DNA from 2 places in the Bacillus sp. FSL W7-1360 genome. Region 1 is predicted to be linked to the other one. Evidence: a T-box and tRNA genes for the amino acid it is inferred to sense, from the RefSeq annotation. Region 1 holds a T-box; the other holds one or more tRNA genes.
What was found. The T-box of region 1 lies ahead of metG (methionine--tRNA ligase). A T-box ahead of a tRNA ligase gene usually reads a tRNA of that ligase, here a tRNA-Met.

Region 1 (7,812 bases):
GTCGACGAAGTCAATTCAAGCCCTTCAAACGCAGCGATCATTTTACTCATGTCTGGAGTCATTCTATCCTGCCTTAATCCCATCATACTCCTCTTCAAAGGGCCAAAAGAGTAAACCTAATAAAAACTGCCTAAAAAGACCACATACAGGGTCTTTTTAGGCAGCACTTGTCTCTTACCTTATTTCACTTGCGCACCGTTTGGTAAATCACCATCAATCGTCGCAAGTTGTAATTTCTTTCCTTTTGACGCGGCTAAAATCATTCCTTGTGACAACTCACCACGCAGTTTCACTGGTTTTAAGTTTGTTACACAAATGACTTTCTTCCCAACTAGCGTATCAGGTGTGTAGTGCTTGGCAATTCCTGAAACGACTTGGCGCTTTTCACTTCCGAGATCAAGCTGAATTTTTAATAACCGGTCCGCGCCTTTCACAGGTTCAGCAGCAATTACTTCCGCAACCCGAAGCTCAACTTTCGTAAAATCTTCAATTGCAATCTCATTTTCATCTTCAACTTCCTCTGGATCGGCGTCCACTTTTCCACCCATTAACGTCACGATATAGGCGACTTCTTCAGCAATATCAAGGCGCGGAAAGATTGGTTCACCTTTTTGTACATGTGTACCCGCTGAGATCCGCCCAAACGATGTTAGTGTATCCCACGTTTGTGCTGCTGCATCTAGCCCGAGCTGCGTACAAATTTTCACTGGTGCGACCGTCATAAACGGTTTTAGCAATATTGCAGCGATCCGCAGCGACTCTGCCAAATGGTACATAACTGAGCCAAGCTCAGCGCGACGTGCCTCGTCCTTTGCTAAAGTCCACGGAGTCGTTTCATCAATATACTTATTTGTGCGGCTCACAAATTGGAAAATGGCCGAAAGTGCCACCGAAAACGCCATTTCTTCCATCGCGTCCTCTACTTTTTTCACCGTTTCCACCGCTTCTTTCCGTAATGAGGCATCGAATGCTGTTGCATCAGGCACATACGCAGGAATTTCTCCGTCAAAATATTTACCAATCATCGCTACTGTTCGGTTGAGCAAGTTTCCAAGATCGTTGGCGAGATCATAATTGACGCGCTCAATAAACGCTTCTGGTGTGAATACGCCGTCCGAACCAAACGGTACTTCGCGTAGCAAATAATAGCGCACTGCATCAAGACCGTAGCGATCAATGAGTGGCACCGGGTCAATGACATTCCCTTTTGACTTAGACATCTTCCCGTCTTTTGTAACAAACCAACCATGGCCAAACACTTTTTTTGGCAATGGCAAGTCAAGTGCCATTAACATGATCGGCCAATAAATCGTGTGGAAGCGGATAATATCCTTACCAGCGAGATGGACATCGGCTGGCCAGTATTGTTTAAATAGCGTCTCATCTTCTGAACCATAACCAAGTGCGGTAATATAGTTACTTAACGCATCAATCCATACATACACAACATGTTTTGGATCACTTGGTACTTGTACACCCCACGTGAAGGATGTTCGTGACACGGCTAAATCTTGTAAGCCTGGTTTAATAAAGTTATTAATCATTTCGTTTTTACGCGATACTGGTTGGATGAAATCAGGGTTGTCCTCATAAAACTTTAGTAACCGGTCGGCATACTTACTCATCCGGAAGAAATACGATTGCTCACGCACCTTTTCAACGGGATGACCAGAGTCTGGACTTTTCCCGCCAATGACATGACCATCTTTATCTTTTACTGGATCAACAAGTTCATGATCTCGATAAAACGTTTCATCAGAGACACAATACCAACCTTCATATTCACCTAAATAAATATCCCCTTGTGCAAGTAAACGTTCAAAAATCTTAGCGACAACTTTTTTATGCCGCGCTTCTGTTGTCCGAATAAAGTCATCATAAGACACATCTAGCTTTTTCCACAACTCCTTAATCTCAGCCACCATCTTATCCGTATAAGCGAGCGGAGTCACCCCTTGTTCTGCTGCTTTTTGCTCAATCTTTTGCCCGTGCTCATCTGTCCCTGTCAAATAATGGACGTTGTACCCACGCAATCGTTTATAACGCGCCATCGCATCTCCTGCAACCGTCGTGTACGTATGACCGATATGTAATTTGCCGCTCGGGTAATAAATCGGCGTTGTAATATAAAAATTTCCTTTCTCCATCTTATCAATCTCCTTCCTTCTAGCTACTCATATAAAAAACCCCTTCATCCGCAATCGGGACGAGAGGTTTGCTCACGTGGTACCACCCAACATTCCCTTGTTTTTATCTTATCATAAAACCAAGGCTTCCAGCCGATAACGTCGGCATACGCAACCCCCTAACTAAAAATCGCTCGAAGGTTGGATTCTCCCGGACCATATTCCAGAGCGTACCTGGCTGGTTTTCACCGATCCCAGCTCTCTAAGCAGATACTCTCTCTGTACTCATCCATTCAATGAATCAATCATTATTCACTAGCATTATGAGCAAAAATATACCAAATCATACGTTCTCTGTCAAGGACGATCATACAGTGTTGCAAATGGGGTCACTTCTTTTTTTAACTGTCCTTCCGTACAGAGACGATCCAGTTCCTTTTTCCACTCCGACACATCCCAAGACTTATTTGCTTGTTCATTTAACTGCCCAAGCTTTTGCATGACGTGCATATCTGCAAGAGGCAAAAAGTCTGCCAACGCACGCACAACGTCTTCATTGCCTTTCTCATGCATTTGTGCCAACTCGTCAAACGGATTTAGCGTATGCGGGCTTGTGGAATGAGCCATCCGTATTCGCGCAGCCACTGTCCGTCCGATAATAGCGGAAGAAACAAACACATCACCAGAGCGCAAATATGGCAGACGTTTGCCTTCTTCCGCGGTTAAATCTGTTTCTTCTTTAATTGTTTGAATATCTGTTCCACGCACGGTTCGAAAAATGAATTTTGAATTGAGCTGTGCTGTAATCGTCTCATCTAACAGTGTCGGGCGCTGCGTCGCAAAAATTAAAAACGTCCCGTATTTCCTTCCTTCTTGCGCGATTTCTTTTAACATCCCTTTTGCCGGAGCATCATACCCTTTTGGTGCAAAATTATGCGCCTCATCGGTCACAACGACAAACGGAGGAAAGAAAGTCGCTTGCTGTTGCTGGAGTTTCGCGTCTTTATATGCCCGCCGCTGTGTATAAAGGTTACCGATGACATAACTAGAAAACACTTGCAGTAGCCATACCGCGCCTTGAATGACAACCAATTTACCTGAATGAATCGCTTGTTCAATCGCACGAATATGATGTTGGAACAAACCAGCTTGATTGAGTCGATTCGCCCGCCAATAAATGCCTTTTACTGAAGACGGTGGCAAAGCCCCATACTGATCAAGCAATTTTTTGTATAGCTGGTACCGAGAAACCTCATCGCGACTCATACCCCCATCATGTAACAACGATTCCACTTTTTGCTTGCCCATATCTAATGCGTCCATTAAATGAGCAACGCGATCACTGAATGACTGATAACTGTCTTTCGGTTTATGAATGGTTTGAATAACGTTTACCATCGGTTCAGATAACTGCGCTGCAGCACCGAGTAAACGCTCGACATCACGAGTAGATAAAGATGAAAAGTCGACCCCAACATCACGACCGATTTGAACAACTTCATAACGCGACACATACGCGTTTCCTTTTGCCGCATCTGTTTCTTTAGAGAAATTCATTTCAAAATGTGGGTCAAACACAAGCGTAGGGATATGTAATTTCATTAACTCCTCTAACATGACCCGCAAACCAAACGATTTTCCCGAGCCTGATCCTCCGAACACACCAATATGCGGGTATTGTTGCATCGCCCGAATATCAAAAATGAACGGAATCCCATTTTGTGTGCGCAATTCTCCCTGTTCTTGTACCATAACGAGATCATTTAATGCTGAAGGAATTGATTTATATACGAAGTCCGTCGATTTCACTTCACCAAGCACCATCCCTTGTTCAGGTGTGGTCGTAATAAGTAAGTGCTTGACCTCTGAAAACTGTGGGTGACGCACCGTTGCGCCTGTTTGAATAGGCGTCCCGGCTTCTTCAAACAAACGTACTTTTGCTAAATGAATATCATCTTGTCCAATATCATAACCAATTTGTTCCATCGTTTGCAAAACATCACGATCGACAAATCCTTTATCAAACCCCATTGGAATGTAACGATTATAAGAAAATGTCTCAACGACTTCCCCTTTAGGTTCGGCAAGCACGTTATCTTCAATGACCAACATCTCATTCATGCGGAATTTATGCGTTTTTGAGGCGACATGTACTTCCTGTTGCGTTGTAATTCCCACTACTTGCATGAAGCTCTCTCCTCTCTAATACGGCCGATTTTGCCGCATAGCTGTAAACAATTTCTGCTTTACTGTGACGTCTATGTATTGTTCAATTAATCCCTCCATCAATTGATCAGTTACACGTACTTCACGATCAATATAATCCAACCACAACGGAATTCCACGCCCTTCTTTTGGCGTAAGTGTACATAAAATATCACCAACCACCTGTTGATCTTTTGCTTGCTCGGAAAGCATATCAAATCCCGTAATCGTCGGCGTTGATCCTAAACGCATCCAAGCTGACTGTAGTCCAGCTTTATGTTGAATATCCTTTATAAAAATCATCTCGTTTTGTTGTAAAACGCCAAATAACAAATCACGATCATATACATAAGCATCACTAGCAACGTCAGCAAAAGCAGGCAATCGAATTAAATTTTCGGTCGTGATCTCTTCGGAAACACCAACGAGCCATGTCCCTCGTGCCAGCGCAAGTGTCACCAGTTGTGCCCATTCCTCCGGCGCATCAATACGATAATGATACAATGCGCCGTCCATCAACAATAACCCAATTTCTTCTTGCTCGAGCAATGTATACGCCGCTTCAAGCTCAAGCTTAGACAAAAGATAGGAACGCCGTTTTTGCTGCAATTGCTCTCGTTCTTCCAACAATGGCACATAAACATCAGAACGCGTGCAAGCAACCCCCGTTGTTGTTTTTGCGAGCGCTTGAAACACATATAATACATGTGGTGCGACACCTTGTGTTTGATTGACAGAACCATCTACAGCTGCAACTTGACGCCCGCGTAATGCTTTCTTTAGTGCCACGTGTGAAAGCACTTGCATTTGATGCATATGTGTATCAGCAGCACGTAATTTTTGCCGTATCTCATGCTGCGTGCGTGCTGTATACTTATACTTTTCCACTAATTGGTCATTCATTTGCTGCAGTTTAGAAACAAGCATTTGATTGATTTGCATAACGACACATCTCCTTGCCAAACTATATGAAACCACTACGCAAATTCTTTTTGCAAAATAGGCGTTTTACACAAAAAATATTTGACTTGTTTTGGAAATATTGTTATTCTTATTTTAAATGAAAAGGGTGTCAATCTAATAGCCGCCCACATGTGCTACATTTACACCTAACACTATGAGGAGGAACAACAGCATGAAGTCAACCGGAATCGTACGTAAAGTCGATGATTTAGGGCGTGTAGTCATTCCAATTGAGCTTAGGAGAACGCTAGATATTGCTGAGAAAGATGCGTTAGAGATTTATGTTGAGGATGACCGCATTATCCTAAAGAAATACAAAGCAACAATGACGTGTCAAGTGACTGGTGAAGTATCTGATGATAACTTATCTTTAGCAAATGGTAAAATTGTACTTAGCCCTCAAGGGGCACAAACCGTTATGGAACAATTACAAACATATGTTGCCGCTGCACGCTAATGTAAGCGCTAGAAAAAATCATACACAGGAAATTGTGTATGGTTTTTATTTGTCATTATGGTAACGTTGGTATACCTCTCTCTTCGGCAAAGCCCGGTCTTTGGCTACTTGCTTTAAAGCGTCTTTTTGAGGTTTTCCAAGCATAATATAATGATCGACGTGCTGACGTTCTGTCAATGACTGCCACCAACTTTCATCCTCTTTCACTTCACCTGTATATCCCTCAACGACGATACAAAATTCTCCTTTGACCGTCCCAACGTCACACCAAGTGAGCGCTTCAGCTAGCGTACCACGTTGATACTCCTCAAATTTCTTTGTTAATTCGCGTGCAATAACAACACGTCTATCTCCGAAGACGTCATACATTGCACGCAGCGTTTCAGCTAACCGATGTGGTGCTTCATAAAATAATAGCGTTTGTTGTAAATGAGAGAGTGTCTCTAGCTGTTGTTGACGTATCTTTTTGTGCCGCTTTAAAAAACCGTAAAAATAAAATGTGTCACACGGCAATCCAGATGCCACAAGTGCTGTTAATGCGGCATTTGCACCGGGTAAAGAAATGACCTTTAAATCTTCTTCTAAACATAGCCGCACAAGATCCTCTCCTGGATCAGAGATGCCCGGCATTCCAGCATCACTCACGAGCGCTACTTGCAGCCCGTCATGCATCCGCTGCAAGAGCGCTGCACCTGCTTGTTGCTTATTATGTTCATGATAGCTTACAAGAGGTGTCGCGATTTCAAAGTGACTGCATAACTTTCGTGTCTGCCGTGTATCTTCTGCAGCAATGAAATCGACTTCCTGCAGCAGACGAACCGCGCGAAATGTCATATCTTCTAAATTGCCTAGTGGTGTTGGAACAAGATAAAGCGTTCCACCTATTTGTTGAAAGCTTTTTTGCTCCTTCATCACTTGTCCTTCCTCTCCTCGATATATCGTTCTTTTTGTTTACGTGTCAACTGCTTAAAGGCATATTCTGCTTGTAACGCGGCTGTCTTTGTCGCAAACACCTCATACCATACTAATGTAAATGGCCCTCGTCCACGTGTGTACTTCGCTGCTTTTCCTGCTTCGTGCAATGTCATGCGTTTTGTCAAATCAGTCGTATAACCTGCGTACCAACTTCCATCACAACACGCAAGGACATACATCACATGTCCAGATTGCATAAATACTCCTTTTGAAATGCCTTTGTGTATGTTCCGTTTTCTTCATATACAACAAGCGGTGGCATACATTGAAGACCAGCTTTGCCGCCTTTCACCGCCTCCACTAACACAATGTTCGCATCACGATTGGCATGAGGGTGACAAAAGCGGATCCGCTTTGGCTCTAACTCGTTATCCCGCATGAGCGACATCGCCTCAAACAATCTCTCTGGTCGATGTACAAGCGCTAGCTTCCCTCCATGTTTCAAGGCAAAACAACTCGCTTGAATCACATCTTGCAACGTACAAGCAAGCTCATGACGCGCCAACGCTTTGTGACGGTTGTCTTTTATATATTCACCTTGATGAACCGGAAAATAAGGTGGATTACATGTCACAACATCATAACCATTTTTCTTTACAAATGCAGACACACTTCTGACATCGCCACATCGTGCTGTCATACGTGATTGTAATTGATTTACTAATATATTCCGTTCAGCCATATGGTGCAAGCGCTCTTGTAATTCCAGTAACGTAATATGACCTTTTGTTCGTGTGGACAACACAAGTCCAACGACACCGTTGCCACTACACAAATCAAGCATTTGACCTAGCTCGGACGGTACACGGACAAACCTCCCTAATAATATTGCATCCATTGCATAGGAGAACACATCGGGACTCTGAATAATCGACATCGTTGTCCCAGCAATTTTATCACTGCGCTCTCCCTCATAAAGCTTTCCCATGTGAACTCCTTTTGATCTTATGCTTCTATTTTTGATGGAGGAAAGATAGACAAAACAAACAATCATCACCATCTGGTCGAATACTACCGTAATGCGTATTACAAATATGGAACCCTTCTTGATACAAACGAGCCAAATTTTCGTGTCCTTCTCCTACC
Region 2 (7,812 bases), 670 kb from region 1:
CGGGTTCAATACTGGGACAGGCACCCATTTGGCATCGTAATTTTTACCGAACGTCGCTGCATAGTCAGTTAAATCCTCTTTAAAAAATTCATACTGATTGATATGAAAGGAACGCGAAGCTTCTATATCTACCTCTTGTAGCAAAACAAAATCAGCCGCTTCTTCTTGTAAAAAAGCAAGCATGCGAGCTAAATTTGTAGACGTTTGTGCTTCACTACTAGCGCGCGACCCCTTTCCATCATCCATAAAAAAATCTTGGTCATGATCTAGTCCCGCATAGCCAATGTTAAATGTTGTCACTTTAAATGTGTCGTCCATACGCATTACCTTCTCTTGCCCATTTTCAATTCCAATTGCCAGCATATCTGGCGGCGTTTCGTTTGTCACCGTCATAAAACCAAGAAAACCACCCAAGCTAAGACACACGAGGAATACAAGTGCAACCATTCCTTTGACTAGTTTCATTGAACCCTCCCGTCTCCTAGATTTCACGACGGCTCCCGCTCTCGTTGTTCCAAGTTTTTAGCAGTTTTGCTTTTATCGACGTTTTTCTCGTCTTCAAACGTCCCCATCAACAGGTCTAAAGATGGATTGGTCACACCATACCAATAATTCTCATTTTTAAAGTGATGCAACAAATGGAGTTTTTTCATCCAACGTCCCCATGCTGTTTTTGGAACAATCGGACGATGAGCAACATAGTGCGTCCACTCATAAAAAAGTAAGTAACCAAGCAAACCTGTAGTGAAAGCGATGGCTAAATGCCATTGTCCAGTCATCAACAACACAAACCCAAACGCAATACTAATGAGCGGCAAGCTATACCATACAGGCAAAAACAGTAGCTTCAAATCATTTGGCGTCACATGATGATCATAATGCAAACGTTTAATCAACTTAAGCATTGTCAAATTTTTGGGTGGTTTCATATGAAAAAGAAAGCGATGAATCGAATACTCACTAAGCGCATACGTTGCCATCCCCGCGACAACGGCCACCCACGTCGTCCATTGATTAAATGTAAACCATGTCCATATAAATCCAATCATAAATAACACATTCATAATAAGAACGTCTTTATGACTGAAATATTCAATCAAATATTTTTTCACGAGAATCCCTCCCCATTGTTTGTACAACATGTATATGTCCTTTCAGTGATAGTGATTCACTATAACGGATGACGTATAAGCTTATCGTAACCCTTAATGTAAGCGCTGTCAATATATCAAACTCTCCTTCGCGTATAGTCATAATAAAACGGACACACACCTTACGGGAAAATAAAAAAGAGCGTGGTGACAACAGCAGCAACGATTACAGAACTTAAAGCCCAATGACCCACACTTTTATCGTCGACATTGAGAATTGCATCAAGAATACCTTTCAATACAAAAACAATAATAAACACTACGATAAAGATCGCTAAAAATATCATTCCCACACCCCTCTCTCCTTGGTAAAACTTGAATAAATATTTCTCCATCCCCCTACCTTAAGCAGGGATGTTGACTTACCCAAACGATCGCAAAGATAACCCCGGCCGGCCATTCAATGCCATGTCACTTGCACACCCCTGCACCCACATACTATGAGCTGCCGCGCCAATCATTGCGGCATTATCGGTACATAACGACAGCGGCGGAATGGATAATGCTGCTCCTGTATCTGCTAATCCGGTTTTCAACGCCTGTCGCAACGTATGATTCGCCGCCACACCGCCAGCTAACACCACTTGCTTCACTTCATAAGCTTTTACTGCTCGGGCTGTTTTTACTGTTAACACATCAATAACGCTTTCTTGGAAACCGCGCGCTAGCGCCGGTAAATCTGTCTCAATTCCTTTTTGTCGATCATTATGGAGGCGATTCAAGACCGCTGACTTCAATCCACTAAAACTAAAATCATAGCTGTCCGCTTCTAGCCACGCTCGTGGTAATTGAATCGATGTATCTGCTTCCTTCGCCAACTTTTCAACATTCGGCCCTCCCGGATAAGGAAGAGACAACGCCCGCGCCACTTTATCATACGCTTCCCCTACCGCATCATCACGCGTCTCACCAACGGTTTCAAACTGCCCATCTTTTTGCATATATATTAACTCTGTATGTCCACCAGAAACAACGAGCGCCAGCAATGGATACGCAAGTGGTCCCACTAATTGGTTTGCGTAAATATGCCCAGCAATATGATGCACACCGATGAGGGGGATATCGTGAGCAAATGCTAATGCTTTAGCAGCATGGATGCCAACAAGAAGCGCACCGACCAAGCCCGGCCCTTCTGTCACCGCGAGCGCCGTTAAATCAGAGAATGTCACTTTTGCTTTTTCCATCGCTTCTTCAACGACGCGCGTTACCACTTCCACGTGATGACGTGACGCTACTTCCGGCACAACTCCACCGAAGCGAGCGTGACTCTCCATTTGCGATGCGACGACGTTAGATAGTATGTCCTTTCCATCACGAATCACAGCAGCAGCCGTTTCATCACAACTCGTTTCAATCGCTAAAATTAATGTCACCAATTTTCACCTCCATCACCCATGCATCTTCCAAATCATCTGCATAATAGTTTTTACGAATTCCGATTTTATTAAAACCAAGTTTTTGATATAGCGCTAAAGCGGCTAAATTAGACGGACGCACTTCTAGCGACAATTTTTCAGCGCCAACACCGTGCAACCACGTCATCACAAAACGTAATAGCCACTCTCCGTACGCGTTTCCTTGCGCCTTTTTATGAATCGCAATGTTTGTAATTTGTGCCTCGTCTATGACTTTCCACACGCCGCAGTATCCAATAATCTCCCCCGCCGCTTCCATCACAAAATAATGGGCCACATTTTTCACGTTTAATTCAGACTCAAATGCTTCCCTTTTCCACGGGCGCTTAAACGCACTACGTTCGACCGCCAACACTTGATCAATATCAGCAAACGTCATCATGCGTATAGACGGTTCACTGCAAACGTCTTTCTGTTGCACGTTGCCAGTTCACCTCCGCCTCAGCTAACTGCAAATATTGAGGAACAAAATCATGGATGGATTCGACAGGCGGCACTTGTTCGCCAAGTAAACATAACTCCCCAGGCCTCACACTTGCAAGTTGTGGCGCTGTGAACAACGCCTTGTCACCAAGCACTTCCCTAATCTTCTCCTCATGTAAAGACACATCTTCACCGACAAATAGACAATATTCTCCTCGTTCTTTTAATTGCTGTAACCATACATCGCGATGAATGTGTATCTCTGGTAACACGACGTGCGTCTGTCCTTTTTCAAACCGGTATGCAGCCGTATATATATTTCCGCGCCGTGCATCAATTAGTGGCACAACAACCGCATGTGCGACATATTTCCCTGCTTGCGCCATGTACATGAGCGTGGACACGCCCACAAGAGGAATTTCCAATGTCCAAGCGAGCGTTTTTGCGACCGTCACTGCCATCCGCACACCCGTGTATGAACCGGGACCACGTGCGACGACAATACGTGCTAAATCCTTTGGTACCATCTCAACTTCTTGCAGTAACGATTCAACTGTTGGCATTAAACGCAGCGCATGGTTTTTCCGTAAATTGGTCATATACTCACCGATCACACCATCTGCATTTGCTACTGCCACACCGAGACGGTGAGACGACGTATCTAAAGCAAGGGTATTGGTCATCTCTCCATCTCCTCCAATCGTTTCTCGTAACGACGACCGAGCGCTTGAAACGTAAGAAGGCGCACTGTCTCTCCTTCAGTTGTCATCGTGCACGCAAGCCGTTCTTTGGGCAACTGTTCCTCAATCAAATGTGCCCACTCCACAACCGTCACACCGTCTCCATAAAAGTAGTCACTTAACCCCAAGTCGTCTTCTTGTCCTTCTAGCCGATATACATCCATATGATATAGCGGTATACGTCCGTCGTATTCTTTTATAATTGTAAATGTCGGGCTCGTGACCATTTTCGTTACACCAAGCCCTGCTGCGAGACCTTTTGTAAAATGAGTCTTCCCTGCGCCAAGATCTCCATCAAGCGTTAATACATCACCCGCTTGTAGCAACGTCCCTAATTTCTCCGCTAACGAAAGCGTCTCAGCAACTGTATTTGTTTTAAACCTTTGTTTCGTCATTTTCGTCACCATGCCTGAAGTGATTAAAGCCCTTCTTTGCCAGCAGGACTTCTTGCTCTTCTTTTTTTATGTAAACAGATGGTACACCTGCGCGCACAGAGCCGACCGGATAAAATGACCGGCCAATCGCACTTGCTTGTTGCTGCAATGATGTCAATTGATCTTTCGACGTCGTGCCAAGCAGTTGAAAGTCTTCTCCGCCGTACAAACTCCACTTTAAGCCCGTTTCTTCGTCTACTCCGTGTAACTGCGGGGAAAGAGCAACGATTTCCTCTCGATCCAAAACAAGCTGTACACCACTCGCCACGGCAAGCTCGTGCGCCTCACTGGCTAGCCCGTCACTCACATCATTCAGCGCGATCCGTCCACCCGAGCTTGCGCATATACGTCCAAGCGCTACTTGCGGTGCCACTTCTTGATGACACAAAATATAGTGCTGTTCTTCTGCGGTAAATACTCCGTGTCGTGTCTGCTCGTTCAGTAAGGAAAATCCCGCCGCAGAACCGCCGACAGGCCCTGTTACGAACACGACATCGCCCGGTTGTGCCATACTTCTTTTTAATGCGCGTCCCGCTTCTACAACCCCAATGGCTGTCACGGTGATCATTAAACAAGATGGAGACGAGACGGTGTCACCACCAATTAAATCCATTTCTAGCGGATCGGCAAGCAAATTCATTCCTTTATAAATCTCTCGCACCTCGTCAGCTGACCATGTAGTAGGGATTGCAATGGCCACTAGATAAAACTGGGGGCGCGCGCCCATCGCTGCCAAATCACTCACATTAATCCCAAGTGCCTTCCGGCCAATTTGACGTGCGCTTAACGTGTCTTTCCGAAAATGAATCCCTTCCACCATCGTATCGACACACACGACTTCTTCATAACGACTATCACTCTCATAAACAGCCGCATCATCACCAATTCCGACACGCACACGCGATTGATAAGTCTTTTTCGGCGTAATACTGTCGATAAAAGCAAATTCATCTTCCACACGTTTCCCCCCCTTGCGACGTCACATCCATTGTCCATAGCATACCCCATTCACACCTTTTGTGCAAAACAAGCACATAAAGAAAAGACTGAAGCATAGGCCTCAGTCTTTCTGGTATTGCGGGGGGCGGATTTGAACCACCGACCTTCGGGTTATGAGCCCGACGAGCTACCGGACTGCTCCACCCCGCGTCGTTAGTAAATGGTTGATTTTGCTTTTATATAGCTCAAACTCAATCCAACAAATATAAATATACCATAAGAAGTTCATAAATGCAAGGATTGTTTAAAAGAAAGCCGCCCCTCCCAGAGGAGAGGCGTTAATCAAACGTTTATTTAAAACGCTCTTTTCTTCTACGCGGCCACAAAGGACGCTTAACATACTGAACCATTGTCGCAAAAACCACGCCCCATTGTGCTTCGGATAAAGTGCCGATACGGTCATCGGCCCCCATCCGTAAAGCACGTTTTAGCTGTTTAAGCTGTGGTTTAGTAAACACCCCGCTAAGCGCGACATCAATTGGTGCGTCTGGTTGCCTTAATGCATACTCAACCAAACCGAAAACAGCATTGTGATACGCATACGCAACCAGTGGTTTTTGTTTCCGGTCAATATACACGAGCGCCGAGTCAACTTTCGGACGTGGAGAAAATTTTTCTCTTGATATCGCTCGAACAAAACGAATAGTAAACCACATTCACCACGCCACCACATACGGATCTTTTACAAACGGTGACGTGAACCGTTTCGCGGCCCCTTTTTCCATCACAATTACGCCCCGTTCGAAGCCACTTTGCGGATTTGACAGCAACAGCTTCATGATCGGTGTCGTAATTGCATACGGAATATTGGAAACGACGACAAACTTTCTTTTAGGGAGCCGCACACGACGAATATCTCCTTGAATAATCGTTGTATTCCCTACGGTAGCCATCTTCCTGCTCAATACCTCAACAAACTTCCGGTCATATTCCACCGCCAATACTTTGTGCGCTTGCTCACTTAAAATCGTTGTCAACGCTCCTTTGCCGGCACCTAGCTCTAACACCATATCTGTTGGACCCACTCGTGCCTGCCTGACAATATCGTGTAGTAACTTTTTATCATACATTAAGTGCTGTCCTAAATCATTGGGAGGCTCTCCCCGACTCACTTTTTCCTGTTGTGTATTTCGTCTTTTTCTTGTCATGCTAACCGTTCCTTTCTCTAATAAAAGTCACAAGCTCTCGCCTATGAGAAAGAGTAAAGGAACGTTGCCTTATCTTTATTTCTTGAAGTCTTTACATGAGTGTTACTTAGAACGGATAGCCAAATAATATGCACGTTAACATACGTGTGCATTTTCTATAGCTAGCCATTTTTCTAAACACAAAAAAGAGAGGCAGAACAACCACCTCTCTTCACATCTCATGTATCATTACCCGTTTGAGGTTGCTAAAAAGACAGACTGATCCCGTTTACTCTACTCACAAAGCAGAGCTTTCGAACGTATAAAATTACGCGTTCAAAATTGGGAAACGACGTCTGACTGAATACATGTTTAGCAATCCTCCTATCATCTAGCTTCAATTTTCATTATATACCCTATTTTAGCCAGAGTCAAAGCTTTTCCTACTGCTAAGAAAAATACCCCCTCACCGCTTATCCAACGTCTCTTGCTTAGATGAGAATGACCATTGACACATTTCTAAGTCCTGTATTACAGTAAGTAAATGTGATACTTCGTAAGAACAACTAAACTAATTTCCATAGAGGTGGCTATGATGCAGCATGAACACATTGCACAATACCAACAACAAATTGACAACCACATTAAAAAACTCGGTGGATACTGGCGATCGATTTCTGCGCTCGCACGATTGAATGAAGAAGTAGGTGAATTGGGCGAGCTCCTATTACAGGATCGATTAAATATAGATGAGATCGGCACCGAGATTGCCGACATTTTCATCATTTCTACTTGTATTGCTAATCAATACCTTAATTATCTAGATGAAGAATATACACTCATTGGCGCTCCTGTCGCTATACGTGAGCTCCAAAACTTGCAGCAGCCTTCTCCAATGAAAGACCGCTTCATTCTTATTGCGCAGCGCAGTGGTAAAATTGCCCGGATCATTAACCATTACGAAGGCGACAAACCTAAAAAACACTCAGAGAAACCTATGCGACTCGGGCATGAAATTGCCACGTTGCATAGGCAATTACTGTTCCTAGCGCATGATTTCGATTTAAATGTGTTTAGATACATTGACCGTGTCCTTGCCCACTCCGCAACACGAGACAAAGGCAGATTTAACATCACCCATGACCCTACAACGGAAGCATCTCGCACACATTTTCTAAAAGCAATGGAACATCACTATGCTCAATTTTTATGTAACGCAAAAATATGGGGCAGTTATGAATGGGATCCGGAGGCGTCTCTCCCTGACAACCTTCGTCATAGCCTACCTTCCTTCATCCGATTCACGAAATGCGCTGCACCAGAAGGATTAGATGGATATGTGTTTGAATTCCCTGTCACTGCAGATACACCATTATTTGAGCATACCATTGCGTATTTAGCCGGAGACTCGGCAAAAACCATTGATGATAGAAACCAATGGTGCTTCACTTTTCAAAATACCGAAGTCATAGCGACTGCCTTGCCCTATGAAGAAAACGATCAACACACCCAAGACAGGAAGA

Region 2: it encodes a tRNA-Met, which carries the amino acid that the T-box ahead of metG (methionine--tRNA ligase) is inferred to sense. The anticodon was not compared.

What each region holds. Positions count from the first base shown of each region.
Region 1 covers NZ_CP151950.1:2,149,998-2,157,809, reverse strand. The annotation lists gene NSQ26_RS11130 (hypothetical protein) at 1-83, opposite strand, end outside; gene metG (methionine--tRNA ligase) at 180-2,147, opposite strand; T-box leader at 2,200-2,432, opposite strand; gene NSQ26_RS11120 (ATP-binding protein) at 2,484-4,313, opposite strand; gene NSQ26_RS11115 (DNA double-strand break repair nuclease NurA) at 4,329-5,273, opposite strand; gene abrB (transition state genes transcriptional regulator AbrB) at 5,467-5,751, shown strand; gene rsmI (16S rRNA (cytidine(1402)-2'-O)-methyltransferase) at 5,797-6,663, opposite strand; gene NSQ26_RS11100 (GIY-YIG nuclease family protein) at 6,663-6,923, opposite strand; gene NSQ26_RS11095 (tRNA1(Val) (adenine(37)-N6)-methyltransferase) at 6,905-7,654, opposite strand; gene yabA (DNA replication initiation control protein YabA) at 7,680-7,812, opposite strand, start outside.
Region 2 covers NZ_CP151950.1:1,786-9,597, reverse strand. The annotation lists gene NSQ26_RS00070 (endonuclease/exonuclease/phosphatase family protein) at 1-465, opposite strand, end outside; gene NSQ26_RS00065 (sterol desaturase family protein) at 489-1,142, opposite strand; gene NSQ26_RS00060 (hypothetical protein) at 1,274-1,486, opposite strand; gene tsaD (tRNA (adenosine(37)-N6)-threonylcarbamoyltransferase complex transferase subunit TsaD) at 1,514-2,524, opposite strand; gene rimI (ribosomal protein S18-alanine N-acetyltransferase) at 2,502-2,987, opposite strand; gene tsaB (tRNA (adenosine(37)-N6)-threonylcarbamoyltransferase complex dimerization subunit type 1 TsaB) at 2,962-3,672, opposite strand; gene tsaE (tRNA (adenosine(37)-N6)-threonylcarbamoyltransferase complex ATPase subunit type 1 TsaE) at 3,669-4,124, opposite strand; gene thiL (thiamine-phosphate kinase) at 4,105-5,121, opposite strand; tRNA gene NSQ26_RS00030 (tRNA-Met) at 5,239-5,312, opposite strand; partial or broken gene erm (23S ribosomal RNA methyltransferase Erm) at 5,453-6,310, opposite strand; gene NSQ26_RS00020 (nucleoside triphosphate pyrophosphohydrolase family protein) at 6,885-7,812, shown strand, end outside.